DNA from 4 places in the Arthrobacter agilis genome. Region 4 is predicted to be linked to each of the others. Evidence: predicted binding sites of a transcription regulator. Region 4 holds the regulator's gene; each other region holds the start of a gene.

What was found. Region 4 encodes HrcA, which represses chaperone genes, less so after heat shock. Its sites were predicted from a motif close to TTNGCACTCGNNNNNNNCGAGTGCNAA; they were not measured.
Region 1: a site for HrcA is predicted at 1,464-1,490, ahead of groL (chaperonin GroEL). Genes of this name have one in related genera too.
Region 2: a site for HrcA is predicted at 4,665-4,691, ahead of QFZ50_RS06165 (Hsp20/alpha crystallin family protein). Genes of this name have one in related genera too.
Region 3: a site for HrcA is predicted at 2,182-2,208, ahead of QFZ50_RS15910 (Hsp20/alpha crystallin family protein). Genes of this name have one in related genera too.

What each region holds. Positions count from the first base shown of each region.
Region 1 is NZ_JAUSXO010000001.1:37,479-44,937, reverse strand. Features, by position in the region: gene groL (chaperonin GroEL) at 1-1,302, opposite strand, end outside; gene QFZ50_RS00215 (TM2 domain-containing protein) at 1,989-2,438, shown strand; gene QFZ50_RS00210 (LytR C-terminal domain-containing protein) at 2,879-3,514, opposite strand; gene QFZ50_RS00205 (DUF3263 domain-containing protein) at 3,556-3,861, opposite strand; gene QFZ50_RS00200 (uracil-DNA glycosylase) at 3,971-4,801, shown strand; gene QFZ50_RS00195 (threonine/serine exporter family protein) at 4,857-6,380, opposite strand; partial or broken gene QFZ50_RS00190 (lipid II:glycine glycyltransferase FemX) at 6,602-7,459, opposite strand, start outside.
Region 2 is NZ_JAUSXO010000001.1:1,371,154-1,378,612, forward strand. Features, by position in the region: gene QFZ50_RS06140 (pyridoxamine 5'-phosphate oxidase family protein) at 499-948, opposite strand; gene QFZ50_RS06145 (universal stress protein) at 1,542-2,495, shown strand; gene QFZ50_RS06150 (hypothetical protein) at 2,732-3,061, opposite strand; gene QFZ50_RS06155 (hypothetical protein) at 3,293-3,691, shown strand; gene QFZ50_RS06160 (hypothetical protein) at 3,761-3,886, shown strand; gene QFZ50_RS06165 (Hsp20/alpha crystallin family protein) at 4,109-4,579, opposite strand; gene QFZ50_RS06170 (GAF and ANTAR domain-containing protein) at 4,975-5,709, shown strand; gene QFZ50_RS06175 (hypothetical protein) at 5,709-6,152, shown strand; gene QFZ50_RS06180 (hypothetical protein) at 6,186-6,344, shown strand.
Region 3 is NZ_JAUSXO010000001.1:3,369,828-3,377,286, reverse strand. Features, by position in the region: gene QFZ50_RS15930 (ABC transporter ATP-binding protein) at 1-671, shown strand, start outside; gene QFZ50_RS15925 (ABC transporter permease subunit) at 661-1,473, shown strand; gene QFZ50_RS15920 (DUF2630 family protein) at 1,567-1,818, opposite strand; tRNA gene QFZ50_RS15915 (tRNA-Val) at 2,002-2,075, shown strand; gene QFZ50_RS15910 (Hsp20/alpha crystallin family protein) at 2,294-2,752, shown strand; gene QFZ50_RS15905 (SDR family oxidoreductase) at 2,845-3,642, shown strand; gene QFZ50_RS15900 (hypothetical protein) at 3,746-3,967, shown strand; gene pstS (phosphate ABC transporter substrate-binding protein PstS) at 4,042-5,154, shown strand; partial or broken gene QFZ50_RS15890 (SRPBCC family protein) at 5,305-5,754, opposite strand; gene QFZ50_RS15885 (Dps family protein) at 5,956-6,450, shown strand; gene QFZ50_RS15880 (gluconokinase) at 6,561-7,109, shown strand; gene QFZ50_RS15875 (hypothetical protein) at 7,198-7,389, shown strand; gene QFZ50_RS15870 (SDR family NAD(P)-dependent oxidoreductase) at 7,399-7,459, shown strand, end outside.
Region 4 is NZ_JAUSXO010000001.1:1,544,504-1,551,962, forward strand. Features, by position in the region: gene QFZ50_RS06980 (GerMN domain-containing protein) at 310-1,362, shown strand; gene QFZ50_RS06985 (16S rRNA (uracil(1498)-N(3))-methyltransferase) at 1,337-2,104, opposite strand; gene dnaJ (molecular chaperone DnaJ) at 2,107-3,237, opposite strand; gene hrcA (heat-inducible transcriptional repressor HrcA) at 3,324-4,337, opposite strand; gene QFZ50_RS07000 (DUF3097 family protein) at 4,514-5,365, shown strand; gene QFZ50_RS07005 (DUF4870 domain-containing protein) at 5,446-5,862, shown strand; gene hemW (radical SAM family heme chaperone HemW) at 5,982-7,211, opposite strand; gene lepA (translation elongation factor 4) at 7,242-7,459, opposite strand, start outside.

The DNA.
Region 1 (7,459 bases), 1.5 Mb from region 4:
CTCGTCGCCCGAGAGCTCGAGGTTGGCGAACGCCTTGGCGCCGGCCTGGATGAGGGCTACGCCACCACCGGCGACGATGCCTTCCTCGACGGCTGCCTTCGCGTTGCGGACGGCGTCCTCGATGCGGTGCTTGCGCTCCTTAAGCTCGACCTCCGTGGCTGCGCCGGCCTTGATGACTGCGACACCGCCGGCCAGCTTGGCCAGGCGCTCCTGCAGCTTCTCGCGGTCGTAGTCGGAATCGGAGTTCTCGATCTCGGCGCGGATCTGGGCCACGCGACCGGCGATGGCGTCGGCGTCGCCGGCTCCCTCGACGATGGTGGTCTCGTCCTTGGTCACGACGACCTTGCGCGCGGTGCCGAGCAGGTCGAGGGTAGCGGTCTCGAGCTTGAGGCCGACTTCCTCGGCGATGACCTGGCCACCGGTGAGGATGGCGATGTCGGCGAGCTGTGCCTTGCGGCGGTCACCGAAGCCCGGAGCCTTGACGGCGACGGACTTGAAGGTGCCGCGGATCTTGTTGACCACGAGGGTCGCGAGGGCTTCGCCCTCGACATCCTCGGCGATGATCAGCAGCGGCTTGCCGGACTGCATGACCTTCTCGAGAACGGCGACGAGATCCTTGACGTTGCTGATCTTCGAGTTGACGATCAGGATGTAGGGATCCTCGAGCACCGTCTCCTGGCGCTCGGCGTCGGTGACGAAGTAGCCCGAGATGTAGCCCTTGTCGAAGCGCATACCCTCGGTGAGTTCCAGTTCGAGGCCGAACGTGTTCGACTCCTCGACGGTGATGACGCCTTCCTTGCCCACCTTGTCGAGGGCTTCGGCGATCAGGTCACCGATCTGCGTGTCACCGGCGGAGATCGATGCCGTGGCAGCGATCTGCTCCTTGGTCTCGATCTCCTTGGCGGAGGCGAGCAGCTCGTCGGTGACGGCCTTGACAGCCTTCTCGATGCCGCGCTTCAGGCTCAGCGGGTCAGCTCCGGCAGCGACGTTGCGCAGGCCTTCCTTGACGAGGGCCTGGGCGAGCACGGTGGCGGTGGTGGTGCCGTCGCCTGCGACGTCGTCGGTCTTCTTGGCGACCTCCTTGACGAGCTCGGCACCAATCTTCTCGAACGGATCGTCGAGTTCGATCTCCTTGGCGATGGACACGCCATCGTTCGTGATGGTGGGGGCGCCCCACTTCTTCTCGAGCACGACGTTGCGACCACGGGGGCCGAGCGTCACCTTGACGGCATCAGCGAGGATGTTGAGCCCTCGCTCGAGGCCGCGGCGGGCCTCTTCATCAAAAGAAATGATCTTGGCCATAACGGCTTAGGTCCTTTCGGGACGGTTGCATCTGAAGCACTTGAATGCGCTGCCTGTGTGCGGTGCCCGCGACGGCCGGACGACGCCTGAACGATCTCTTTCACGTTCCGGGCGCCACCCCCACCACAGAGGTTTGCCTGCTTCACTCGCCACCCGCAGATTTAGCAGTCTGCGCGCGTGAGTGCCAACTCAATAATTAGCACTCTCACCACCTGAGTGCAACCTGCCCCGCCCCTGGACGGCGTGCTTGTGACGGTGTGGCGAACGGTTGCACCCGGGGCGTAGCGCAGAGGGCATCGAGGGCATAGGTTGGGCCTATCACGAGCACAAGGGGAGGCACAGTGTCGTCGTCAGCAAGCGGTCCCGAAAGACAATCGGACGGTCAGTCCGAGGGGCAGTCCGAGCGGCAGTCCGGCGGGCAGCCCGGCGGGCAGCCCGAGCGGCAGGACCCGGAAGCCACCGCCTCCAGCGGGAGCCCCACCACCCCGGGACAGGACTCCAGCGGCGGTCCGGAAGGACGCCCCTACCCCGGTCCTGCGGGCGCCGGCGACGCCGCGACCTCGTCCCGGCAGCCGGTCACCAAACCGTACACACCGGCTACGGACGCCGATCCGTATGCGTCCAAGCCTCCGGTGCAGAACCCGTACACCCAGCAGACCCCGGGCCAGGATCCGTACCAGCAACAGATGCCTACCCAGAGCCCCTACCCGCAGGACCAGAACCCTCAGGGCGGCTACGGCCAGAGCCCGTACGGGCAGGCGCCCGGCGCACAGTCCCCTCCGACCCAGGGCGGCTACCCGCAGGGTCCGTACAACCAGGGCGGTTACCCGCAGGGCGGCTACAACCAAGGCGGTTACCCGCAGGGTCAGTACGGCCGGCCGTACGCGCCCCAGAAGTCCCGCGTGGTCGCCGGAGTCCTCGGGATCCTGCTCGGGTCCCTCGGTATCCACAGGTTCTACCTCGGCTACACCACGATCGGTATCGTCCTGGTCCTCCTGTCCACCGTCGGAGTGTTCCTGACGTTCGGGCTCAGTGCCATCGCGGCCGGTATCTGGGGACTCATCGAGGGCATCCTGATCCTCGTCGGATCCGACCAGTTCAGGACGGACGCTCGCGGCGTGCCGCTGAAGGACTGACTCTCAAGGAGTGACGCTCGCGGCGTGACGGTCGCGCGGGCGGCCTGCCCGCCGGTCGCGACCGCGCTCCCAGCTGCGGCCCCGGCCGCCGTCATTGCCGCACTCCCGGTCGCACCCGCGGCCGCAGTCAAACCGCGGTTCCGGTCCCGGTCACGGCTACGTTTGCCGGTCGCAGCCGTGCTCACAACCGCGGCCCGTCACAGTCACGGCTTCGGCCGCCGGTCACGGCCGCAGTCACAACTGCGGTTCAGGTTCGTTCACAGCTACGGTTGCCGGTCGCAGCCGTGCTCACAACAGCGGCCCGGTCACAGTCCCGGCTTCGGCCGCCGGTCACGGCCCGGGTTCCAGCTCCGGTCCTAGCTACGGCCGCCGGTCGCGAGCGCGGCCCCGGCTACAGCCCCCGGTAGCAGCCGCGGCCGAACCGGCACCACGTGGAATGCCTACTGGAACTCCGGGCCGAGCACCACGGAGATGTACGGCGAGATCCCGGGGCTGTCGGCGAGGTCGGTGATGCCGAGGTCCGCCGCCACCGCCTCGGCGGCCGCCCGCTGCTCCTCCCCGTTGTAGAAGACCACGGAGGTGTCCAGCGGTGCGCCGGCCCAGTTCCCCGGCAGCGCCGACACCCAGCCCTCGGCGGCCAGACGCGCCGAGGCCACCGACGCCAGTCCGGGAGAACCGGTGCCGTTGAGGACGTTGACCGTCTGGGCGAGATCGAGGTCGGCCTCGTCAGCACCCGTCGTCGCGTCCGCATCCGGTTCGTCGGTCGCGTCGCCGTCATCCGCGGCGGTGGCTCCGGTCGAGGCCGACGGCTCGTCGGACGACGCATCGTCCTGGGTGGCCGACGCGCTGGGTGCGCTGCTGGGCAGCACGGCTGCAGCGCCGTCGCCCCCACCGGTGAAGCCCAGCCTGGGGAGGAGGAAGTAGGCGCCGAGGCCGATCAGGAGAGCGAGCACCCCCACCGTGATCTTGAGGCCCAGCCCACTCGAACGTGCCGGGATGAGCCGCTCCCGGTGGACGCCCTGGCGCGCGGAAGCCTCCGGGACCTTGTCGAACTCGTCCCGTGGGTGATCAGTCATGGATGAGGTTGTCCTTCGCTCGTGGACCGTGGCGGGCTGGATCAGATGTCCGCGCCGAGGCGTCGGGCGGAGCGTGCCTTCTGGCGGGTGGATCGCAGGCGCCTCAGCCGCTTCACGAGCATGGGGTCGTGGGCGAGGGCTGCCTCGGTGTCGATCAGGGCGTTGAGCACCTGGTAGTAGTGCGTGGCCGACATGTTGAACAGGTCGCGGATGGCCTGCTCCTTCGCACCGGAGTACTTCCACCACTCGCGCTCGAGGGCGAGCATGCGCTGTTCACGGTCCCCCAGGGCCGGCTTCGGATCCTGCCCGGAGGCCGGGTGTTCCGGGTGGCTCTGTGGCTCCACCATCGCGCCACCGCCTTCCGTCTGCCGGCACAACTGTCCTCCCATGGTAGAGCGGAATTACACGGGTGTCATTCCGGGAGCGGGGCCCTGATGGGGGCGCGAGAATGGGGCCATGACCCACGATGACGGCGCACTCTTCGATCTTCCCGACACGCCTCCCGCGAGCAGTACGACGAAGGCCCGCGGAGCCCGGAAGGGAGCCGGGACCACGGCTCCCTCACCCAACGCCTCGGCCTTCCCGTTCGCGGCACCGGCCGACGTCGGCGACCTCCTCCCCGCCGACTGGGCCGAGGCCCTGAAGCCTGTCGAACCGGTCCTCCACCAGCTCGCCGAGTCCCTCGGGTCCGATCTCGACAAGGGGCGGCAGGTACTGCCCGAGGCTCACCACATCCTCCGTGCCTTCACCACTCCGCTGGCCCGCGTGCGCGTCGTCATCGTGGGCCAGGACCCGTACCCGACGGCGGGCCACGCCGTCGGGCTGAGCTTCGCCGTCGACCCTGCGACCCGCCCCATCCCGCGAAGCCTGGTGAACATCTACCGTGAGCTGGCCTCCGACACCGGCTCCGCGCCGCCCGCGACGGGCGATCTGTCCGGCTGGGCGGAGCAGGGCGTCCTGCTCCTCAACCGGGTGCTCACGGTGCGCGCCGGCGAGACCGCCTCGCACCGCGGGATCGGGTGGGAACTGGTGACGGACGCGGCCATCGGCGCACTCGTGGCCAGGGGCGGCCCGCTCGTGGCCATCCTCTGGGGCAAGGACGCCCTGCGCCTCAAGCCGCTGCTCGGCGCGACGCCCACCGTCGAGTCCGTGCACCCGAGCCCGCTCTCCGCCTCCCGCGGATTCTTCGGCTCACGACCGTTCACCCGCGCGAACGAGCTCCTGGCGCAGCAGGGAGCCGACCCGATCGACTGGTCGCACACGGCGGCGGACACCTCCGGCGCCTGAATCGGCGCTGATCCGGCGCTGATCCGGTCCAACCGTCGGTGCCACCCGCTCGGGCCTACCGCCGCCGGTTCCGCTGGCGCTCGTTGGAGCTCAGCTTCCGCGTGAAGGGCCTGGCGAGGTTGTCCCCGAGAACGACCCCCGCGGCGACCGCCAGCACGATCGTCAGGGCGTTGAAGAGGCCGAACGCGCCGTCGCTCGCCACCTCGGAGTCGATGGTGAGCATGTACATGGAGCGGAAGATGGTCAGTCCCGGATACAGGAACAGGACTGCCGGGACCGCGACGACCAGCTGCGGAGCACCGAGCCGGAGTGCCACGACGCGCGACAGCGCACCGATCAGGATCGCGGCCAGGGCCGGCGCGAGCCGGTAGCCGACGCCCGCAGTCATCGCGCTGATCATCAGGAGGTATCCCGCGACGGCCACGAGGGACGTCGGGATCACGAGCTTCACGTCGGTCTGCTCAGCGACGCAGATCATGGCCACGGCCACGAAGGTGAGCACGGCGACCACCGGCCACGGATACCGGCTGCCCGAGGACTCGAGGACCTCCAGCTCGGGGATGCCGAGCGCTGCTCCGGCCACCAGGGCGACGGCGATGCCCGCCACGAGGGCGGCGAAGACGAGGACCGCGGAGAGGAACCGGCCCGCGGCGGTGACGGGGAATCCGTTGATGGCATCCTGGGTCGCCGAGACGAGCCGGCCCGTGGGCAGGAGCAGGAGGATGCCACCCACCACCACGAGGGCCGGCGAGATCGGCACGTGCAGCCACCAGAACAGCAGCGCGATGAGGGTGACGAGTGCGGAGGACGTCGCGACCGAGAAGAATTCCGGTACGCGCCATTCGCCCAGCTTGCGGCTGACCAGGTCCACGAGGATGCAGCTGGCGAACCCGATCAGTGACGCGAGCGGGCTCCCGCCGACGAACGCGACGATGGCTGCCGCGAAGATCCCGAACGCCCCCGTGACCATCCAGCGCGGGAAGGGCTTGGGCCGGTGGATGATCTCGTCGAGCCGCTGCGCGGCCTCGGTGCGCGAGACACCGCCGTCGGCGATGTCGGAGACCAGCCGGTGGATGGCCGTGAGGCCGGCGTAGTTGTTCGTCCAGGAGCGCACCACCCGCAGGACGGTCGTCGGCGTCTGGTCCCTCGCCGAATAGTTGATCACCACTGACTGGTTGGTGATGTCCACCTCGATGTGGTCGAGGCCGAAGGCCGCGGTGACCGCGATGATGCTGCTCTCGACCTCGAGGGCTCCCGCGCCGTACCGGAACATGGTCTCGGCGAGGTTGAGCGCGAAGTCCAGGGCCTTGCGTGCACTGGCGTCCGGGCCGCCGACGTGGATCATGGGGTTCGCATACGGGCTCCCGGCGAGCCGCTCCACGATGCTCATGGCCTGGGTGGGCGGGGCCTCGCCCTGGACGAGGCGCCGGAGCATGGTGCGGGCGGCCGCGTTGGGACGGGTCGACGACGGCACGCTACGGGGCGTGGTGGGCAGCGCGTCGGTCGGCCGCGCAACGGGTTGCCGCTGCCGGCCCTGGCGTGGGCCCTTCGGAGCGGCGGCCGGACGCCGCGGCGGCATGGGGGCCTTCGGAGGCTTTCCGCCGTCGCCCTTGCCCGCAGCGAGCCTGCTCTTCTCGTCGTCGCTCGGATCGAAGGGACGCCGGATGACGGGCAGGGCTTCGGCGACGGGCGACGGATTGGTGGTGGGCGAGTGGCCCTCCACCGGTTCCTCACGATGGCCGTCTGTCATGCGAGCACCTCTTGAATCGTCCCTCCGGTGGTTCGGGTGGCCTGGGAGGCCTAGTAGAAAGGCTGCCGGTGACGGCGCCAGTGGATCTGCCGGGCGACACGTTCGCCGATGGAGTGCCACACACGGTAGGTGCGGGGCCGGACGATGGCGTCGTAGCATCCTGCGAAGTCGGTCACCGTCTTGGTGAAGCTCGTCTTGAACATCCCGAGCCCGTACTGCGGGTGGTCCTTGTCCTTGAGCCGGCTGGCCGGAGGGGTGCCGCAGAAGTCGTACTCGCGGGCGCCGAGGCGTTTCATATCAAGGATCGCCTCCCACTGGACGAGGTGCGAATCCCCGTACTGGTTGCGTTTGGGCAGGGAGCCGCCGTCCTTGTAGGTGGCCTTCCGGCCGTAGAGGATGACGAACGCACCGACCGAGGGTTTCCCGTCCTCGAAGACGAAGTAGAAGCGCCCCATGCCGGCGTCGACGAACTCCTGCCAGAAGCCGCGGTAGTACTCGTACGGCCTCGGCACGGCGGAGAGGCGGCCCTGCTGGGCCTGGCCGATCAGCGCGTACATGGTTCTGTACGTCTCCTCCGTCGGCTCGACCCGCTGGGCCTGGACGCCGTCGCGCAGCGCACGGCGCACGGCGTTCCGTCCGCGTGAGGAGAGGTTCCGCAGCAGCTGGTTCTCGTCCGGGGTGAGGTCGAGGATGGCGGTGCTGTCATTGGCCTGGATGTTGAACGTCTTGACGAGACCGGCGCCGGTGAAGAGGGCACGCAGCTCGTCGGTATCCGGGAAGTCGGGTTCGATCTTCACCGCGAACACGCGGCCCGGACGGCGACGGGCGTAGGCGACGACGGCGTCGACGAACGGCGGGACGTCCTCGGGTACGGCGGTGTCGGGGGCCCTTGATCAGGTACCAGAGGG
Region 2 (7,459 bases), 170 kb from region 4:
CGTGGCGGCCTCCCCACGCGCCTTACGCAAGGGCGCGGTATGCATCGGGGATGTCAATGAGCCAGCGCCCGATCGCACCGGTGAATCGACCAGTCCCCGTGACCGCCCACCACGCGAAATGGTGTCCCCATGGCGGACCTCACATCACTGGTGTCTGCGTTAAAGCAGGTGAGACCTTAAAGCGCCTTCGAACCAGTCCGGCAGGCACCAGGACAGAGGGACGGCGTGCACACCCTGTACTGCAGTGGACGCAGCATTAACCTGCCCGTGACGGACGTATCCGGTTGCTTGGCAGGAGGGCTGATTCGTTGTAGTCGGAAAACACCAGATCGTCCTTTGCCCCGCAAGCCAGACACGGGGCAGAAGCCTGCCGGGGTTCGTGCGCCGGTAGTGAGTGGTCCCAAAGACAAAGGACCTACAACCCTGGCGGAAACGCGCTCGGAGCGCGGGTAAAACACTAAGGCGCTGGTGCAACGGGTGGCTTTCAGTACACGCGCACTAGTGGGCAGTACCCACCCGGCGGCCCCGGACGTGGGTAGGTACCAGGCTGAAGAAGAGCTCATGCTGACCGGGAGACCACGCTTCATTGACTACCTTGCCCCAGAGGATCGTCAGGAGCGCAGAGTCTTTCACACGCGTGACGGGACCGTTAAGGAGGATGGTCCAGCCGTCAGAGCTGTCCGTGCTTACATGGTCGATTTGGAACGCGGCATGGTCGAGGGAGCTCGTGGCGATGGTGCCGTCGGCGGAGGTCCGGAAGTACACGTGGTCGTCCAGAACAAAGTAATTCACGGGGAAGATGTCCAGGAGCCCGTCACGAAAAAAGCCGAGCCGACCCGTGGTCTGTGTAGTGGCAAGAGCCCAGCACTGGAAAGCCGGCAGCTGGTCGGAGGTACGGAGAGCGCCGGGGGAGTTCCAGTAGAGATCCTGGTTGGGCGTGGTCGTCATGATGCGTCCTTGTCCCTTGCTGACGGAAACCAGTTGCCGGTGGCTCGAAACAGCGGCGAATGCGGGAGTGCATCGGCTGTCACCGACCGGCACTGAAGGTCGGTGGTCTCCTCGAATTCCAACCGTACGGCGAAATGGTGTACCGAATCAGGGTCGAAAGGCCCTGACCGGGTGGGCTACTTACGACGACGGTTAAGGTGGTCGAAGGTACGTGGCTTACTTACGGGTCGTAAGCATTGCTCAACAGGGCCCATGTGCTGCAGAAGGAAATCCTCTGCGGCCGCATCAACGCAGTCGACGACAAGGACTTAACGGATGACGCCCGGGCATACCTGCACTGACTACCCACGACCAGACAGACAACTCTCTGACCTGACGGCGTACCCTTTTCCTCCGTCTACAACAGCGACCGGCGCAACAAAACAGGAGCCGACGGCAGACTGCCGCGAAACAGGCACCACTGCCCAAACCCGTCCCCAGTTCTCAGAGTCGTTAGCCCACGCTCTATCAAGGAGTCGGAACCAACGCCCGAGTAAGGGTGAAGTCCGTCGCGCAGACGTGCTGGCGCTCATCAGTGCAGGTTCGCGGTGCCCGTGCTGACGGTCGCCCAACCCCAGGGCCCGGTATCGCCGCCTGCCGTGGAGCGGCGGGCGATTCTCGTTGCAGTGCGGAGCCGTTCGTCGGTCAATGCACCCCTCGAATGGGCTGCTCGTCGTGCGCGCGCCGCCGATCTGCCGCTCATGCTCGTTCACGCGGTTCCTGCTGCCGACTCGATGCCGCCCGGGACGTGTTACGCCGACGTGGTCACCGCGGGCCGCAGAATGCTGCAGGATGAAGCCATTCGGTTGTCCACTGACTATCCGAGCGTGCGGGTCAGCACCTACCTCCACTGCGGGGACGTCGTCCATGCCCTGCTCGGGCTATCAGCCGGTGCGTCTCTGCTCGTCGTGGGCGCGGACCGGGTGAACACCCTCACTGGTGTCTTCCAGGGCTCTGTAGCCATTCAGGTGGTGTTGGGGTCACTCGCTTCGGTCCTGATCATCCCGACCGGTCCACGCGGTAACAGCGAAAAGAATGGTACCGCCCACGGGCACGTCGTGGTGGGTGTCGATGGTTCTGCGGAGTCCAGCGCGGCCCTGACCCGGGCAGCTGCCGAAGCACATCGGCTAGGTGCTGCGCTGCGCGTGATTGCGGCAGTGAGACCTGCATCGCCCCCAGCCGAAACCCTGGTGGTCGATACTTCGGCGATGCTTTCGGCGATCCACGCCGCCTATCCGTCCCTGCGCGTGAGTTGGATCGTGGACGCGCTGCGCACTCCGGCCCGGGCCCTGATGCGACACAGCCCGGATGCCGCCCTGTTGGTGATCGGCCGCCACGGGCGCGGCGCCACAGCAGGAATGGGAATCGGCTCGGTCACCCACACCCTGCTACTGCGACCGCCCTGCCCCATGCTCGTCATCACCCTGCCCGACCCTGCGCCGCTGGCCGAGCCGAAAACTGAGACTGCCCTCGATGAAGTACACCGGCCCCCGCTGGCATTGACGTGACCACTAACGAGGAGTCCCGTTTGTCCCGGATCCTTTAGAAGCGGCGGCGCAAGACCCGCTCCTTCGACTGTGTGCGGATCTTCCGGCACGACTGGCAACCCCACTGAACATGACTGGGAAGTGCACTCGTGCCCAAGTTTCCACGCTCCGTCCCACCGAGGTGCTTCATTGAAAGACAACGTCCCGCGCTTCAACCTCTTGTCACGCCACAAGGTTCTGCCGGTAGACGACGTGAGTCAGGGAATCCTACGGAGGTCCCGCGTCGGTACATCCTGCTGTGAGGTGATGAGAAGTCCAGTGCAGGTGGCCAACACATCCTCCAATGCGCGACGAATCCACACGACCGCTTCAGTGTTCGCATCCGCATCCGCATCCGCTGACGGCCGTCCGGCCAAATCGGCCACGACGTCATTCAAGACGTCAATGAGGTCCTCCACCTTCCGTAGCTCGCTACGCGCATCAATTGGATTAATCGGGGCTGCACCCCGTGCTGAAACCTCTGCATCCTTGCCCAGGACCGGCAAATGCGCCGTGGCGTCATCACAACCTGTTCCGTTGTCGTTCATGGAAGTAGCCTTCGCTCGCGGACAATTAGCAACCATTCGACGACGGGACTAGGCATTCCACAACGGGTCTGCGGTGCCGGCAACGTCTCGCATCCCATTGCTGGAAGGGGCGTCACCACGACGTGGCTCCCGAGCGACGATACCTAATAGAAGTGGTGAAGGCAGCACAACGTGCGATCCCCCCTCGGGCGAGACGGGCTGGCCCACGGCGGTAGCTAGCACCTAGATCGGGTGCAGCTAGAGAGTGCAACCTTCGCTACCGGCGAAAGCGCCGGGGTCGCCGTTGCTGAGATCAGCCTGAATTATGGTGGGTTCCAGCTGAGTGAGACCGTCAATCCTCCGGGAGTGGATGGGTGCAAGGATCGGCGGGTCGAGGTGTTGGTGCCTGGGCAGGCTCGTACCATCCCGCCCGCAGGAAGGGTCTGGCTGAACCCCACCGGTACACCGGTGGTTCCCGCCGACTGGGACCAGTCATTGGCCCACGCCCTGGGGGTCTTCTACAACGGGATCTCCACCGGCAAAGACTGGCGCGGACGACCCATTACCGGCGCGAGCTTCCTGCTGTGCTTCAACTCCCATGACCGGTCAGTGACCTTCACGCTGCCACCGGCCGAATACTTTCCGAGATAGGAAGTGGTCCTGGGCACCGCCCGCAGAAGCGCCAGCACCGGTGTGACAGCAGCCGGAACAGACCTTGAGGTGACGAGCAAATCAGTCCTCATCCCCCCGCGCCTGCACAATCCCCAGCCGAAGCCGCCCCACTTCGCAGCCGCGGCCCTCGCCGCCCTCACCGCCAGGGCAACCGGAAACACCGGCACCGGCTAGAGGAGATCGTCTTACTGTCCAGGCAATACAGAACGATGCCCAGGGGAATGACCTGGCGGGCTGAGCGGAACGAACGGCCGCGAGGAGTGAAGGATTCCGCTACCCGGGCAGACCGCTGCCCGCACAGCTCTGCGGGTACGGGCAAAAGGCCATACTGCTTGAACTGCCAGCACCCCCCGGTGCACGCGAGGGGAGGTACTGGCAGTTGGGAGAGGGGTGATCTTACGCTTCGGCGCCTTCCTGACGTCCGTCGTCGGACTGGGACGCCTCGATGGCCGTCGACTCAACCGGAGAAGAAGACTCTCCGCTGACAATCTCGATCTTGCGCGGCTTGGCGCGCTCACTGACGGGGATCATCACGCTCAGGACGCCGTTCTCGTACCGGGCGGAGATGCCCTCGGTGTCGACGCCCTGGCCCAGGTTGAGCTGGCGGAGGAACGAGCCGCTCTCGCGCTCACGGGTCAGCCACTTGACGCCCTCGGCACTGCGCAGCGTGCGCTCCGCGCGGATGGTGAGGAGCTGGCCGTCCACGTCGATGTCGACCGATCCGGGATCGATGCCCGGAAGATCCGCCGAGAGGATGTAGTGGTCCTTCTCGCGGTAGAGGTCCATCGGCATGAGGCGCAGTCCGGGGCGGCTCTCGAGGAGGGCGCCGGCAACGCGGTCCAGCTCGCGGAATGGATCGAACTTCATGGCCACTGGAAACAACTCCTTCGCATATGCCACCGGTAGGTGGAGTACTGAAGGTTGAGCGTCCTTCGCTCAACTACGAAAAATGTTAGCACTCGACCCCTGCGAGTGCCAGACCGTGGTGTCGGCATAACGAGCCTGATCTTCAGGTGCCGCTCGTCGTCTGCCTTGCTCCCGTTTCGAGCGGCGAACAGGGCCCCACGTGCTGAACGCAGGTCGGGCGGAAAAGCGTCCACGAACTGTTTTTGGTCGTAAGCGAGACGTTTTGGTCAATCGGGCCACACTATTATCGTGGAGGACGCAATCACCAAGGAGGGTTTCAGTGGCATCCTTGGGGATCTTAATATGTCGTCCTACCTTTTGACCTGCGAAAAAGCACCGAGTGGCTGGAGGCACCCGTGGATCCCGTACCTCCCATTACCGAGCTCGGTGTGATCATCGGACGCACGAAGGGCTTCCTGCTCACAGAACAAACCGCCCAGCACGCCGTAAACGAACTAGCCGAGGCCGCCCGGAGCGTCATCGACCATGCTGAGGGTGCGGGAGTCTCCCTGGTTGCAGGCGGGGAGCGAACCAGCGTCGGATCTACCGACTCCTACGTGTTGGCCGCCGACCAGCTCCAGTACAAGCTGGGGGAAGGGCCATGCCTGACCGCCTGGGCCACAGGACAGGCGCAGATCATCGATGACACGACCACAGATGAAAGATGGAAGTTTTGGAATGCCGCGGCCGCCGAAGCCGGTATTCGCTCCTGCGCGACCTCCCCCCTGATCCGAGGCAAGGAATCCATCGGGGCACTGAAAGTCTACGCACGCTCACCGAACGCATTCACGCCCGCTGATACTCAGGTACTCGCCCATCTTGCTACCGCCGCCGCAGCCCTGCTCGGGCACATCCAGGCCAGCGACACACCCCAGCGCATCAACGCCGAGGTGAGTCACGCCCTCAACAGCAAGAGCACCACCGACATTGCCCGGGGCATCATCATGGAACGCCACAACTTCGACCCCGATGAAGCGCTTGAGCACATGCTCGGTCTAGCCGTTGATGCCCGTATGACCATGGCCGATGTTGCAAGGACCATCATGGCCCGACACGACCCCGGGACCTTCCACATCATGGATGGCAGCTGATGCACGGCGAGCAGGATCACGGCGATCCCGGTGCCAACTCTCAGAGCGAGCCCGGTGATGCCCTTCACCGGGAAACCGGAGATGATGCCGGAGCTCGGAAAAACAGAGACGGAAACGGGGCCAATGCCAGTGTTGGCACCACGAACAGCAACAGCACCAGAAACACCCGCAGGAGCGCCGAACAACGTCTTCTAACCACCAGGGCAATCCACGAAGCGGAACTCACAATCGCCGATGTGTGGCTGCGCTACTTCTCTTTCTCCGGCGCCGTCGCGGAATACGAAGTCCACGCCTACTTACAGGGACTAATCAATCTGCCCCGCCTGCAACGCGACCTCCTCGCGCAGGCAGTGAACGAACTGATCGATGAGCAACCCGACCCGCGCAGGGCTCCTTCCGACGCCGACTTCGACGACCTTCCAGGAGACGACCTCGACGATTGAGAGCTGAAGGACGCGAGGTGCCTGTCAAACCTGTTGAATGACTCAATCACGGGCGCATGGGATGAAGTCCTGACCATCGACGCCGACGATGCCAACAACCTTCAGGACCTGCTGTCCTCAGCCGAGGCCGTGTACTACGACGTTCAACGCCGGACCCTGATGTTCGGCGCCACAACAGCCGGCCACCACTAACACCCGCCCGCTTTCGGCACTGAGTACCTGCAGGAGAACAACAGTCCGACATCGGGAAGGGACCAACAGACGTACCAAGCTTCATTCTCAACACACAGAATTCATGAGTGCCTCTCACGAGAGGCACTCGCAAAATAGCCATGCTGCGCCTGAACTACGTCCTGCCTGATTCGAGCGCGTCTATCGCGTCCAGAACCACCAGCGATGGCAGGTCAGCTACCGCGGCGACAGTGGCAAGCGGTTCTCCATGGCTGATCGCAGATCTGACAGCGGCTTGAAGTTCAGTCGCATGGAAGGGATCCGTGAGGTGGCCACCGTCCACGGCAGGAGTGTTGGATCGCGCAGCGCTGACTACTCGTTCGAGGTCATCCGAACCCATGGTCCCTCCCAGTGGCGTCGATGCTTGCTTTAGTCTCCACTGTCACTGTGCAGCTACGAAATAGCGAGCAAAAGGTCGAAGTCCTTGCCGGATTGCCAATGAGGGGGTGGGAGGCATGCGGGTGCTGACTGTCGAGCCCCTAGCAACAGGCTGGCCAATGATGACCTCGCACTGGGGGTTGACGGCTAGGAAGGTGAATGGCAGAGCGCATTGCGGCATGAGACCCACGCCGCATTGTGTGCGTTGAGCACGCGGTAGCACATAAGAACCCCGTCGAAGCCCTGGTCCCGGAAGGCGGGTTGTTCGACTCCGTCGAAGGGAGCTAGCTCCGCCCCAACGATCCCGTACTTCACATACAGGGGAGACGCCGCCGTCAATGATCAGCTCAAACCCGCAATACACGGGTTGTCGCGACACGATCCCGAACCTTCCGGCTGCCCCCTCACGCCGAAACTCTCCCGCCGATTCTCTCCGCTTTTCTCAAACGCACCCCCAGCAAGACATCAGCGCCCGAGCCGCCAAGAGACTGAGCAGCCCAAAACCTCGGTAAACAGCCCACGAACACCACTTAGCAATCGTCAGAAGAGCCGGGCGGTAGAGAAGAGGCCGGACCACCACAGTGGTCCGGCCCTCCGCTGACGGGATGGATCTACTTCTCATCGCCGTCTTTGCCGTCGAAGGTGGCCTTCGCCTTGTCTTTGGCCTTATCGGCTAGTCCATCAAGGTCCGCCATAAG
Region 3 (7,459 bases), 1.8 Mb from region 4:
GCGCGGACCTGCTCGAGCACTTCGGGCGGATCTCCGGCCCTGTGGACGGGCGCTTCCGGAGCGAACTGGTCGAACGCCTCGGCCTGGATCCGTCCCGCCGCGTCGGTACCCTCTCGAAGGGCAACAAGCAGAAGCTGGGGCTGGTCCAGGCACTCATGCACCGCCCCGAACTGCTCGTCCTCGACGAGCCGACCTCGGGCCTGGACCCCCTGGTCCAGCGCGAGTTCCTCGCCCTGGTGCGGGAGGCGAAGGCGGGGGGTCAGGCCGTGTTCCTGTCCTCCCACGTCATCTCCGAGGTGCAGCACGGCGCCGACCACGTGGCCGTCCTCCGCGAGGGCCACCTCGTCCGTTCGGCGCGCGTCGCGGACCTGCGCGACGAGGCCCCCCGTTCGGTGCGGCTCGAGATGGACCACCCCCTGACGCCGGCGCAGGCCAGGGCCCTCGACCTCGCGGGCCTGGAGATCCTCACGATGCATCCGGCACCCGGCACCCCCGACGGGCGCGTGGTCGTGGAAGGCCGCCTGTCGGGTTCGCCCGCGGCCCTGATCCCCCTCGTGGCCGAGCTCGCACCCCAGGACGTCGTCATCGAGGAGCCCGACCTCGAACAGGCGGTCCTCGGCCTCTACGCGCAACCCGTCCCCGTCCCCGCCGGAGCACGCCGTGGCCGCTAGCACCCTCCCCCTCGTACGCCACACCCTCCAGCGCTCCCGCGCCGGGCTGATCGGCTGGTCCGCGGGGCTCGTGGCGGCGAGTCTGCTCTACCTGCCGATCTATCCCTCCATGGGCGCATCGGGCCAGCTCCAGTCCGTCGTCTCGTCCCTGCCGCCGGAGCTCGTCTCCACCCTCGGCTTCGACATGATCACCACGGGCGCGGGCTACGCGCAGGCCACCCTCCTGGGGCTGATCGGTTTCGTCCTGCTGACCATCGCCGCGGTGGGCTGGGGAGCGGCGGCGATCGGAGGCGAGGAGGAGAGCGGCGCCCTCGAACTCACTCTCGCGCACGGTGTCACGCGCATCCAGGTGGCCCTGGAGGCCGCCCTCGCCCTGGCCCTCCGGCTCGCCGTCGTGTGCGCGGTGCTGCTGGCGGCCATCCTCGCGCTCGACGGACCCTCCGAACTCGGGATCCCGGCAGGCCATGCCGTCGCCGGGACGCTCGCGCTGTACCTGCTGACGCTGCTGAGCGGTCTCGCGGCGATCACCGCCGGCGCCCTGACCGGATCCCGGACGGCGTCGATCGCGGCGGGCGCGGCCGTAGCCGTCCTCGGCTACGCCTTCAACGCGCTCGGCAACCAGGCGGAGGCGGCGCGGTGGGTGAAGGACCTCTCACCCTACGACTGGGCCTTCACCCCGGCACCGCTCGCGAACGGGTTCGGGAACGGTGCGGGGGGCGCGATGGCGCTCATCCTCGGCCTGTGCGGCGTCCTGGTGGTGGCCGCCGTCGTCGGGCTGTCCCGCCGCGACATCGGCCGGTAAGCACTGCCCGGTAAGACGGCCGGTAGCACCGCCCGGTGGCGCCGCCCGGTAAGACGGCCGGTAAGACGGCCTGGTAGTCCTCCCGGGAGGACGCTACTGGCGGTACCCCTCCACCTGGCTGATGGGGCGGGCATCGGCCTCGCCCGGGTCCTCACCGGCGTCGGCCTTCGCCCGGCGCTGGCGGAGCAGGTCCCAGCACTGGTCGAGGTGCTCCTCCACCTGCTTCAGGCGTGCGGCGTGGTCCTGGTGCGCCTCGCCTGCGCCGGCGTCCTGCGGCTGCTCACGGAGCTCGTGTTCCTCCTGGACGAGTGCCTGGATGCGCTGGAGGAGGTCCTGGTTGTCCATCGTGCGGTCCCTTCGTCATCGCCGTCCCGGCGTGGGCCGGATGATCAGCAGGCTTTTCTTCAGGCTACTGAGGCCGCAGGCGGTTGGCCAGCACGAGCACCGGCAGATCCGTGCGGACCGGGAGGAGCGGCCAGGGGAATTTGGCGCGGCGCCCGGATGCCCTAAGCTGTTGGAGAACCAATTGCCTGTGTAGCTCAGTCTGGTAGAGCATCCGCTTCACACGCGGAAGGCCCGGGGATCGAGGCCCCGCGCAGGCACGAGGATCAGCCGGAGACGGCATCACAGAAGGCCCGTACCGATTCGTCGGTACGGGCCTTCTGCGTTGTGCGGTCCGATGTTCGTCGTGGGCGAACACCTCGAGGGTTAGCACTCGCAGGGGTCGAGTGCTAACATTTTTCGTAGTTGAGCGAAGGACGCTCAATCTTCAGTACTCCACCTACCGGTGGCATATGCGAAGGAGTTGTTTCCAGTGGCCATGAAGTTCGATCCATTCCGCGAGCTGGACCGCGTTGCCGGCGCCCTCCTCGAGAGCCGCCCCGGACTGCGCCTCATGCCGATGGACCTCTACCGCGAGAAGGACCACTACATCCTCTCGGCGGATCTTCCGGGCATCGATCCCGGATCGGTCGACATCGACGTGGACGGCCAGCTCCTCACCATCCGCGCGGAGCGCACGCTGCGCAGTGCCGAGGGCGTCAAGTGGCTGACCCGTGAGCGCGAGAGCGGCTCGTTCCTCCGCCAGCTCAACCTGGGCCAGGGCATCGACACCGAGGGCATCTCCGCCCGGTACGAGAACGGCGTGCTCAACGTGATGATCCCCGTCAGCGAACGCGCCAAGCCGCGCAAGATCGAGGTCATCAGCGGCGAGTCCTCGACGCCGATCCAGTCCGGCGCCGTGCAGGGCTCGGGCACCCAGGGCGCCGTCGAGTCCTGATCCCCTACCAGTACCCCCGGGCTTCCCGCCCGGGGGTACTCCGTCCCGGGGACCCCTTGCGGGGGTGCGCGCGGGCCACGAAGGATGGGGTCATGGACTTCACACCCAGCAGAGCAATCGTCACAGGCTCCGATTCCGGCATCGGCCGGGCCACGGCCATCGCCCTCGCAGCGGCGGGCTGTGATGTCGGCGTCACCTGGCACTCGGACCAGGAAGGCGCCGAGGAGACCGCGCGCCTCGTCCGGGAGAAGGGCGTGCGGGCCGCCGTCGCACAGCTCGACACCACGGACGCTCCCGCATGCGGCGACGTCGTCGACCAGCTCGCCGGGGAACTCGGCGGCCTCGACGTGTTCGTCAACAACGCGGGCGTCAACGGCGGCACCATGTTCATGGAGACCGACTGGGACACCTGGCGCGGCACCATGGGCGCCAATCTCGACGGCGCCTTCGTCTGCCTCCAGCGGGCCGCCCGCCACATGATCGACGGCGGCAAGGGCGGGCGCATCATCGCCGTCACCAGCGTCCACCAGGAGCAGCCCCGCGTGGGCTCGGCGGCCTACGACGCCTCGAAGCACGGGCTGGGCGGGTTGATCCGTACCATCGCGCTCGAACTGGCCGACCGCGGCATCACGGCGAACGCCGTCCTGCCCGGCGAGATCAACACCCCGATGAACGCCTCCGCGGACCAGGACCCCCGCACCATGGACCGCCCCGGGATCCCGGTGGGCCGGCCGGGAGCACCGGAGGAGATCGCCGACGTCGTCGCCTTCCTCGCCTCCGGCGCCTCCAGCTACGTCAATGGGGCGTCCTTCGTCGTGGACGGCGGGATGCTCCTCATGGGCCCGCAGGCCGGCTCACACCTCACGAGCGGGGACTGGCGCACCCTCTGAACCGGCCGATGTGAGGAATGCCACAGTTTTAACAGCACGTTCATGCGGCGTTCAGGAGAGGTGGCTAGCGTGAGGAGTCCCGATCCCCTGCGAAAGGCCCGCCATGGACACCCCCCTCCCCCCTGCCAGTGATGCCGACCTGCAGGACTGGTCGGGCTTCGAGCGTGGCGAACACGTCACCCTCCAGCACGCGGCGGGGACGCAGCTCCGCGGGGTGCTGGACATGAGGACCGACGATGCGTCGGTGGTGTGGATCCAGCTGAACGACGGCGGTGGCCGGCGGCTCGTGCACCGGGCCGACGGCTACCGGCTGCGGCGCGGCTGATCCGGGGGCGGATCATCCCGTCCACCTGATATCCGTCTTGGGTTCACCTTTTCGCCACCTGTAACGTGGCGAGGGTGAGAAACCGTGTGCCCCTGTCGCTGTCCCTCGCCGTCGTCCTCGGTCTCACGGCCTGCGGCTCCGACTACCCGCTGGGACCGGAGCAGGAAGCAGCGGCGCAGCGCGGGGACACGAGCCTGCAGGGCGCGGTGACCGGATCGGGATCCTCCGCGCAGGGACCGGCCATGGACGCCTGGCGCTCGGGCTTCGCCACCCTCTACCCGCGTGCGCAGGTGCAGTACTCGCCCGACGGCTCGGGTGCGGGACGGGGTGCGCTGCTCGCGGGTGCCGTCGGGTTCGCCGGATCGGACGCCTATCTCAGCGACGAGGAGCTCGCCGAGTCGACGCAGGCCTGCGGGCCGGGCGGTGCCTTCAACATCCCCGCCTACATCTCCCCGATCAGCATCGCCTTCAACCTGCCCGGGATCACGGAACTGGATCTCGACGCCGCCACCGTGGCCCGGATCTTCCGGGGGGAGATCGCGGTGTGGAACGACCCCGTCATCGCGGCCCAGAACCCGGGGGTCGAACTCCCCGCGCGGCCCATCTCGGCGGTCAGCCGGTCCGACGACTCCGGTACGACGGAGAACTTCACCGATTACCTGCATGCCGTCGTGCCCGAGGTCTGGACCGAGGAACCCGACGGCACCTGGCCCTCCGGACTCGAGAACGAGAACGCCAAGGGCAACGCTGGTGTGGTCAGCACCGTGGCCGCCACCGAGGGCGCGGTGACCTATGCGGACGATTCCGCCGTCGGGGACCCCCTCGGCCGCGTGTCCCTGAAGGTCGGGGACGCCTACGTCCCGGCAGGCCCGGAGGCAGCCGCGGCCGCCGTCGACCTCGCGTCCCGCGTTCCGGACCGTGCGGACTACGACATCGCACTCGACCTCGACCGGACCACCGGGGCACCGGGCGTTTACCCGCTGGTCCTGGTGTCCTACCACGTCTACTGCGCGCGTTACGAGAACGAGTCGACCGCCGCCGTCGTCCGCGCCTTCGGTACCTATGCCGTCAGCCCGGAGGGGCAGGAGGCGGCCGCGGAGGCGGCGAAGAGCTCACCCATCTCGCCCGACCTGTCACAGCTGGCCACCGAGGCGATCGCGTCGATCGAGGTCGGCGAGATCCCCTAGGACGAGAACGAGGCGGACCCCCGGGGGGATCCGCCTCGTCCTGCAGTCCGTGCGTCAGCTGATGCGTGGTCCGCCCGAATCGGGGTCGTTCGTCGAGGTGTCCGGCAGCGTGCTGTTGGCCGGCATCGCGTCGGAGCCACCGGTCGGCGGGGCGGCGACGTCCCCGCGCCAGGCGCCGGTCTCCCCACCGCTCTTCTCGATGAACTCCTTGAACCGCTTGAGGTCGCCCTTCACCTGGGCGGCATCGGCATTCACGACGGCACCGACCTTCTCGGTGAACGTCTCGGGGTGCCAGTCGATCTGCACCATGAGCCGCGTGGTGCTCTCATCGAGGCGGTGGAAGGTCACCACGCCGGCGTGGGATTCGCCGTCGGTGCTCTTCCAGGCCACCCTCTCGTCGGGGTGCTGTTCGGTGATCTCGGCGTCGAACTCGCGCCGCACGCCGCCGATGCTCGTCACCCAGTGGGTGGAGGTGTCGGAGGTCTGCGTGATCGACTCGACGCCCCCCATGAACCGGGGGAAGCTCTCGAACTGGGTCCACTGGTTGTAGGCCGTGCTGACCGGTACTGCTACGTCGATAGATTCCTGCACTGAAGCCAAAAGGTTCCTCCTTCGTAGAGACTCCGGCGCCGCCCCCATCCCCTTCCGGGGGATCGGACACAGCTAACCATAAGTCCCCTTAGCGTATGTAGATCGGGTGGAATTGGCCAACGCGCGGGTCTAGGGTGAAAGGAGTCCATCCGGCGGGACCCGGCGTGTCCGAACCCCGCCAGGAGCAGGAAATCTAGCACTGGAGGATTCATGAAGGCTTCACCCACCCTCACGGACAACATGCAGGCCGTCCTGGTCGACCTCATCGAACTGCACCTGCAGGGCAAGCAGGCCCACTGGAACGTGGTCGGCAAGAACTTCCGCGACCTCCACCTGCAGCTGGACGAGATCATCGACGACGCCCGCACCTTCGCCGACGAGATGGCGGAGCGCATGCGCGCCCTGCACGCCGTCCCCGACGGCCGCAGCGTCGCCGTCGCCGAGGGCACCAGGATCCAGCCGTTCCCGGCCGGGCTCGTCTCGACCAAGGACACCGTGGGCCTCGTGGTCAACATGCTGAACGCCTCCGTGAAGACCATGCGCGACGTCCACGACCAGATCGACGAGGAGGACCCGACGACGGCGGACCTGCTGCACGGGTTCATCGCGAAGCTCGAGCAGTACGCGTGGATGGTCGACGCCGAGAACATGGAGCCGACCGCGGAGGTCGTCACGCCCGTCGGCACGGAGCACGCGACCGTCTGACGCACGGCACCCGTCCGATCGGAAGGGAGGCACCGGCCGGTGCCTCCCTTCCCGTGTCCGGAGCGGGGACCCGTCGCCCGCCCCCTGAACATCAGAGAAGGACAGCAGAAATGGATGGACACCCCTGCCACGTGATCGTCATGGGGATCTCCGGATCGGGCAAGACGACCATCGCCACGCGCCTCGCCGAGCAGCTCGGCTGGATCTTCGCCGAGGCCGACGACTTCCACCCCGCAGCCAACATCGCCAGGATGAGCTCCGGGACACCGCTCACCGACGAGGACCGCCGACCGTGGCTGGAATCCCTGCGGGACTGGATGACCGCCCAGGCACGCGCGGGCCGCAGCACCGTGGTGACCTGCTCGGCCCTGCGGCGCTCCTACCGCGACGTCCTCACACAGGCCGAGGGCAGTGTGCGGTTCGTGCACCTGCTCGGCGACACCGGCCTCATCCTCGAACGGATGAAGACCCGCAGCGGTCACTTCATGCCCGAGTCCCTGCTGCCCTCCCAAGTCAGCACACTCGAGCCCCTGCAGCCCGACGAGCAGGGCATACGGATCGAGAACACCGGGACGCCCGACGCCGTCACGGCCGCCGTCATCGACCGGCTCCGCCTCCGGCACGGCCACAGCTCGTCCCTGCCCGGCCAGGACGGCTAGCAGGTCCGGCGCTCCTCCGGGAGCACAGGCGCCTGTTGCGGGCGCAGGGGTGCGATGCCACGGTGGAGGAAACGAGAGGAGCGTGGCAATGGACCCCGTAGAGCAATGGTGGACGCGCGTGGACATCGAGGCGAAGCAATGGCTCCGGGAGCACCCTGGTGCCGAGGACCTGCCGGAGTCCGTGAGGACGGCGGTCACCGAGGCGGGTGGCCCGGGGGGCGGCGGGCTCGATGAGGACACGTGGCAGTTCATCGACCTCCAGTCCGAGACCCCGGACTAGGCGGCGGCCATGCAGCGGTTCGACGGCAGAGTCGTCATCGTGACAGGGGCCGGTTCGGGCATCGGCGAGG
Region 4 (7,459 bases):
GCCGGAGGCCTTTGATTCCCGGCCGGACATGGTGCAGGGACGTGATCTGCGGCATCCTACCCGGAGACCGAGTTCCACTCGGGTTTCATCGCGAATCGGCAACGGCTTCGTATCGATCGGGTTTCAGTCCCGCCCGGTGGCGGTCTTCCTACGGGTGCGTCCTCCCGCCCTGTGCCAAGCTGAATGAGGCCCGGCAGCGGGACCGGCTCCCGGTCCGCGCCTGCACCGACTCCAGCCGTCGATGCGCTGGACCGCGAATTTTCCAGGAATCGATCCGCGCACCTGTGCGCCTGACGGAAGGGGGCCGGCATGAGCGAGCAGGACCCCCTGAAGCGGAGCCGCCTCGGGCTGCCCGGCATCCTCCTCGTCTCCGGCGGCGTGCTCGTCGCCAGCAGCGTGTTCATCGTCCCGAACGTGGGGCTGTTCCAGGGCGGCGGGCACACGACGGCGATCGCCGAGCCCTTCGCCACCGCCGCGCCCGAGGGCTCCGCGCCGTCGGACCCCTCCGTCCAGACCCAGGGCGCCGCTGCGGGACCGGCCGAGGCGCAACCTCTGCTGCCCGTGTACTGGCTCGGGGACGTCGAGGGCAGCGACCGGCTGTTCCGCGAGTTCCTCCCGCCTCCGGAGGGGGCCACGGGTGATCCGATCGCCGATGCGGTGCAGCTCATGACGGCGGGGCGGCCCCTGGATCCCGACTACCGCTCCCCCTGGCAGCAGGCTTCGAGCGTCCGGTCCGCGATCTCCACCAAGAACGTCATCACGCTGGACATGTCCTCGGATGCGTTCTCGTCCCGCCTGGACGAGGACGCAGCCCGCCTGGCGCTGCAGCAGCTCGTCTACACGGCGACCGCCGCGGCATCGAACGCGGGACTCATCCCGGGGGGCGAGTCGAGCTCCGTCGTCGTCCTCGTGGACGGGGCGGCCGACGTCCGCGCCTTCGGCGCGGTCGATCTGGTCGGCGAATGGACGCGGGACTCAGCGGCGCTGGGCGCCCGTCTGGATCATCGACCCCCAGCAGGACGTGGAAGCGGACACCGCCGGGCTGATCATCCACGGCGTCGGTCCCTCGTCGGAGGAATCCGTCGGCTGGCGTATCGACCGCGGGGAGGACAGCTCCACCCCGGGCCCCACGGGACTGTTCCGCGACGGCTCGGTGGACATCGCGGACGGGGCCTACTCCTTCTCCGTGACGCTGCCACCGGGCCGGTACGAGGTCACCGTGACCGTCCCCGACGGCGACGGCGACGGCGAGGCACAGGATTCCAAGAGCGTCACCGTCAGGTAGACGGGGTCGGATCGGGGACGCCCGGCGCGGCCGGCATGACCGGGGTGTCCGCTACCAGCGGTCGAGCAGGTGGTTGAGCAGGACCAGTGCCGCCGGCCCGGCGGACGACGACCGCAGGACGTGTGGTCCGAGGCGCGCCGTCCGGGCTCCGACGGCGCGGAGCTTCCCCAGCTCGGCGTCGCTGATCCCGCCCTCCGGGCCCACGACGACGGCGGTCGACGAGGGCGCGTCCAGCACACCGGAGGTGCGCAGCGCCGTCACCTGAGCCGCCAGGGAGGTCTCCGCGTCCTCGTGGAGGACGACCATGCGGTCCACCGACGCCGCCCAGGTGGCGAGCCCGGAGGTGTCCACCACGCCGTGCACGTCGGGGACGAACGAGCGGCGGGACTGCTTGGCCGCGGCGCCGACGAGCGACACCCACTTCTGCCGGCCCTTCTCCGCCTTGTCGCCGCGCCAGCGGACGATGCTGCGCTCGGCATGCCACGGTACGACGGCGTCGACGCCGAGCTCCGTGGCGGCTTCGACGGCCTGCTCGTCGCGGCCGCCCTTCGCCAGGGCCTGCACGAGCACGAGGCGATGGAGCGGTGCGGGGTCCTGGCCCGCCGTCTCCACCTCGAGGTCGACCGTCCCCGTCCCGACCGCGGCGATGACGCCGCCGATCCGGTAGCCGGCGCCGTCGGACACGTCGATCCGCTCGCCCGCGGTGAGCCGTCTCACGGTGGCGGCGTGGCGCCCCTCGTCCCCGCCGAGGACGAACACGGTGCCGGGTACGGCGGACCGGACGGTCTCACCCGGACCGAAGAAGAGGGGCCGCGTCATGGTCAGCGGTTCCCGAGGCGCTCCCGGAGGCGCGCGAAGACGCCCGAACCGCTGCTGGCGAGCTGTCCGTCCGTGTACTCCTCGCCGCGCAGCTCCGCGAGCCGGCGCAGGAGCTCCTCCTGCTGGTGGTCGATGTTGCGTGGGGTCTCGACGTTGAGGTGGACGCGGAGGTCTCCCCTGCCCTGGCTCCGGAGGTGTGTGACGCCGAGCCCGCGCAGCGTCAGGATCTCCCCCGACTGCGTCCCGGGCTTGATGACGAGCTCCTGGTCGCCGTCGTACGTGTCCAGGTGCACGCTGGTGCCGAGCGCGGCCGCCGTCATGGGGACGCTCAGGGTCACGTGCAGGTCGTCGCCGTCGCGCAGGAAGGTCGAGTCCGTGTTGACGCGGATCTCCACGTACAGGTCGCCCTGCGGCCCGCCGGCGATCCCGGCCTCGCCCTGCCCGGCGAGCTGGATGCGCGTGCCGGTACCGACGCCTGCGGGCACCTTGATGGTCAGGGTGCGGCGCGCGCGGATGCGGCCCTCACCGCTGCACTCGTGGCAGGGGCTCGGGATGACGGTGCCGTAGCCCTGGCAGGTACCGCAGGGGGCACTCGTCATGACCTGGCCGAGGATGGACCGCACGGCGCGCTGGACCTGGCCGGAGCCGCCGCAGATGTCGCAGGTGCGGACGGAGGTGCCGGGCTGGCAGCAGCTGCCGTCGCACGTGGGGCAGACCTCCGCGGTGTCCACCTCGATCTTCTTGTTGGCCCCGAAGACGGCGTCCTTCAGGTCGATGCGGACGTTGATCAGGGCGTCCTGCCCGCGGCGGGTCCGCGTCGGGGCTCCGGCCTGCTGGCCGCCGCCGCCGAAGAAGGTCTCGAAGATGTCCTGGAACGCGAAGCCGGAGCCCGAGTAGCCGGCGCCGTACCCGTTGTCCGTGCCGTTCTCGTTGCCCGTCGTGTCGTAGACCCTGCGCTTCTGGGGGTCCGAGAGCACCTCGTAGGCGTGCGTGACGCGCTTGAACTCCTCGGCGGCATCGTCCCCCGTGTTCACGTCCGGGTGGAGCTTGCGCGCCAGCTTGCGGTACGCCTTCTTGATCTCCTCGCCGGTCGCACCCTGCGCCACACCGAGGACCTCATAGTGATTACTCACTCGTGCACATCACTTCCTGTTGGAGACTTCTGTCTGCTGCTCGCCGGAACCGGCGGAAATGCCTGGGTGCCCCGGAGGGCACTCGCCTACTCCTCGAGGATCCTCGAGAGGTAGCGGGCGACGGCGCGCACGGCGGCCATCGTCGTCGGGTAGTCCATGCGGGTGGGCCCGAGGACCCCGAGCTTCGCGCCGGCGTCCGGCCCGTAGCCCGTGGCGACGACGGAGGCCCCCGACAGGCCCCCGTAGGGGTTCTCGCTGCCGATCCTCACGGAGATGCCGCGGGCGTCGTACTCCATCTCGGACAGGAGCCTCAGCATGACCACCTGCTCCTCGAGCGCCTCGAGGATGGGGCCGATGCTCAGCGGGAAATCCCCGGTGGAACGGGCGAGGTTCGCCGTCCCCGCCAGCAGGATCCGGTCGTCACGGCCGAGCCCTGCGAGCTGTTCCAGCGCCCTGATGATCGTACCCCCGTGCGCCCTCAGTGCGGGAGGCAGTTGCGCCAGGGCGACACCGAGTTCGGCGGGCAGCCCGGACAGCTTCACACCCGACACCGCGGACAGGATCCGCTGCCTGAGTTCCGCGAGTTCGGCCTCCTGGATCGCGGCCGGGGTCCGTACGATGCGCTGCTGGACGGTGCCGTTGCTGGCGATCAGGACGACCAGGATCTGCTGCGGGGCGAGCAGCACGAACTCGATGTGCCGGACGGACGCTCCCCCGACCCGGGGGAACTGGACGACGGCGACCTGGTTGGTCAGCTGTGCCAGCAGGCGCACGGTCCGGTCCATGACGTCGTCGAGATCGTCGGCGCCTTCCAGCAGCGTCTGGATCGCCTTCTTCTCGGGAGCCGAGAGCGGCTTCACCTCGGAGATGCGGTCGACGAACAGGCGGTAGCCCTTGTCCGTGGGGATGCGGCCCGAACTGGTGTGGGGAGCCGCGATGAGGCCCTCCTCCTCGAGGACGGCCATGTCGTTACGGATGGTGGCGGACGAGACGCCCAGCCGGTGGCGGTCCACGAGTGCCTTGGAGCCGACGGGCTCCCGGGAGTGGACGTAGTCCTCGACGATGGCCCGGAGTACCTCCAGGCGTCGTGGTTCGCTCATTCCTGACTCACCTCCGGGTCTGTTCCTCTCCATGCGGGTGCGTTCTGCGGGCGGCCCCGAGCGGTTAGCACTCGACACACCCAAGTGCCAAGTCTAGTACGTGCGGGCCGATTGTTAGCATTGGGACCCGGGCAGCGGCAGACCGCCGCAGCCCTCACGGGAAGGACGCGCACGGCATGGACTACGGCTGGGGAGCACAGGACATCGCGGCTCCGAAGCGGGTCAGCCTGCCCGACGTCCCGGTGGAGAAGGACATGGTCCTCGAGGACGTGCAGAGCGGCTTCGTCGGCGCCGTGGTCCGCGTCGAGAAGTCAGGCGGGCTGCACGTCATGGTGCTCGAGGACCGGCGCGGGAAGAAGCGCACCTTCAGGCTCGGTCACGGGTTCCTCCTCGACGGCGATCCCGTGCACGTCGTCGCGCCCGTCCTGCGCGCCGCCCCGGCGTCCACGCGCACCGCCTCCGGATCGGTGCGGGTCGACGGCGCCCGTGCCCGGACGGCGCGCGCCAGCAGGATCTGGGTCGAGGGCCAGCACGACGCCGAACTGGTGGAGAAGGTCTGGGGCGACGATCTCCGGCTCGAGGGGATCGTCGTCGAACCGCTGCACGGGGTCGACGACCTCGAAGGGGCCGTGCGCGCGTTCGCGCCCGGCCCGGAGCGCAGGCTCGGGATCCTCGTCGACCACCTGCTGCCGGGGACGAAGGAGTCGCGGATCGCCCAGCAGGCGATGACCGTACCCGGCGCCCGCAACCACGTCCTGATCGTGGGCCACCCCTACGTGGACGTCTGGCAGGCGGTGAAACCGGCTGCCCTGGGGCTCGACGCGTGGCCGGTGGTCCCCCGCCACCAGGACTGGAAGACGGGCATCCTCGCCGGCCTCGGCTGGCCGCACCACAACCAGGCAGCCGTCGCACACGGGTGGAAGCGGATCCTCGCCGGCGTCAGCACCTACGCGGATCTGGAGCCCTCCCTGCTGGGCCGGGTCGAAGAGGTCATCGATTTCCTGACCGCCCAGCCGGGGACCGCCTGAGCCGTCCGGCCCCCGCCACCCCGTATCCTTGAAGCACACTCCCGGGGGAGAGTTCCCGCCAGCCACCAAAGGAACCGAAGTTGTCCAACACCGCCGACCACCAGCACCACGGCCGGAACGAGTCCCGTCCTGCGTTCGAGGGGACGCCCGCGACCGCCCTCCCCCTGACGGCCTCCGAGGACCGCCAGTACGCCACGCTGGCACATTTCGGCGGGATCCTGGGGTTCATCCCCTCGCTGCTGATCTACCTCATCTTCAAGGACCGTGGCCCCTTCACGGCGCAGGAGTCGAAGGAGGCGCTCAACTTCACGCTTCCGCCCACCATCCTGGCCCTGGTCGCGTGGCTCCTGTCGCTCCTGCCGGTCATCGGCGGTGTCTTCGCCGTCGTCAATGCCCTCATCTGGGTCGTCATCGCGATCTTCTCGGTCAGCGCGGGCATCCAGGTGAATCGCGGACGCCCGTACCGCTACGCCCTGAACCTGCGCCCGATCCGCTGAGCGGCCGGCACCCCTGACCCGGCGCGGCGCTCGCGTCCCGCAGCGGGGGTGGCGGACCGGCCAGGCCTGGCCGGGACAGCACCCACCTCCTGTGGTCCGCACTGGATCCGCGCGGCGCCTCAGTCCGGCAGGAGCCGGCGCACCACGGCGTCGGCGAGCAGCCTGCCGTTGAACGTCAGGACCAGGCGGCCGGCGAACGCGGCGGCCGGGTCGACCAGTCCGTCGGCGATCAGGCCGGCGACGGCCCTGCGTCCGGTCGCCGTCAGGGACTGCGTGGACAGCCCCTCGCGCAGCCGCACGCGCAGCATGACGTCCTCGACGTAACGGTCCTCCGCCGACAGCACCTCGCGGCCCGCCGCGGGTGACCGCCCGGCGCCCAGTGCGTCCGCGTAGGGACGGGGATGCTTCACGTTCCACCAGCGGGTCCCGCCCACGTGCGAGTGCGCGCCCGGGCCGGCTCCCCACCAGTCGCTGCCCCGCCAGTAGGCGAGGTTGTGGCGGCACTCGTCCGCGGGCGTACGTGCCCAGTTGCTGACCTCGTACCAGTGCAGACCGGCGGCCGTGAGCATCTCCTCGGCGAGGGCGTACTTGTCCGCGTGGTCGTCGTCGTCGATGGGCGGGACCTGGCCGCGCCGGATGCGCGAGGCGAGCCTCGTTCCGTCCTCGATGATGAGGGCGTAGGCGGAGATGTGGTCCGGTCCGTAGGACAGGGCCGTGGCCAGGGTGGTGCGCCAGTCCTCCAGCGACTCCCCCGGCGTCCCGTAGATCAGGTCGAGGCTCACGGCCAGTCCGGCGTCGCGGGCCCACTGCACGGCCTGCGGGACGCGCTCGGGCGCGTGCGTGCGGTCGAGCACCGCGAGGACGTGCGGCACGGCCGACTGCATGCCGAAGGACACACGGGTGAAGCCGGCCTCCCGCAGGGTGCGCAGGGACTCGGGGGTGACCGAGTCGGGGTTTGCCTCGGTGGTGACCTCCGCGTCCGGGGCCAGCCCCCACGTGGCACGCGCCGCGCGCAGGATCGAGGCGAGGTCCTCGGCCGGGAGCAGGGTGGGGGTGCCTCCGCCGAAGAACACGGTGGACAGCGGGCGGGCGGGCACGCCGGAGGTCTCCAGCACGCGCGCGCCGAGCTCGATCTCGGCGAGCACGGAGCCCGCATAGGCGTCCTGGGATGCTCCCCCGCCGAGCTCCGTGGCCGTGTAGGTGTTGAAGTCGCAGTACCCGCACCGGACGGCGCAGAACGGGATGTGCACGTAGAGGCAGAAGTCGCGCTCGAGCGCACCATCTGCCGCCGTGGGCGGCAGGAGTCCGTCGTCGGGCGCCGGCAGGCCGAGCGGCAGCGCGCTAGGCATGCCGGCTCGCCGCCTGGGAACCGTTCGGCATCACTTCTTGGCTTTGTCCTTCGACTCGTCGGATGACAGGGCGGCGATGAAGGCCTCCTGGGGGACCTCGACGCGGCCCACCATCTTCATGCGCTTCTTGCCCTCCTTCTGCTTCTCGAGGAGCTTGCGCTTGCGGGTGATGTCACCGCCGTAGCACTTGGCCAGGACGTCCTTGCGGATGGCCCGGATGCTCTCGCGCGCGATGATCCGTGCCCCGA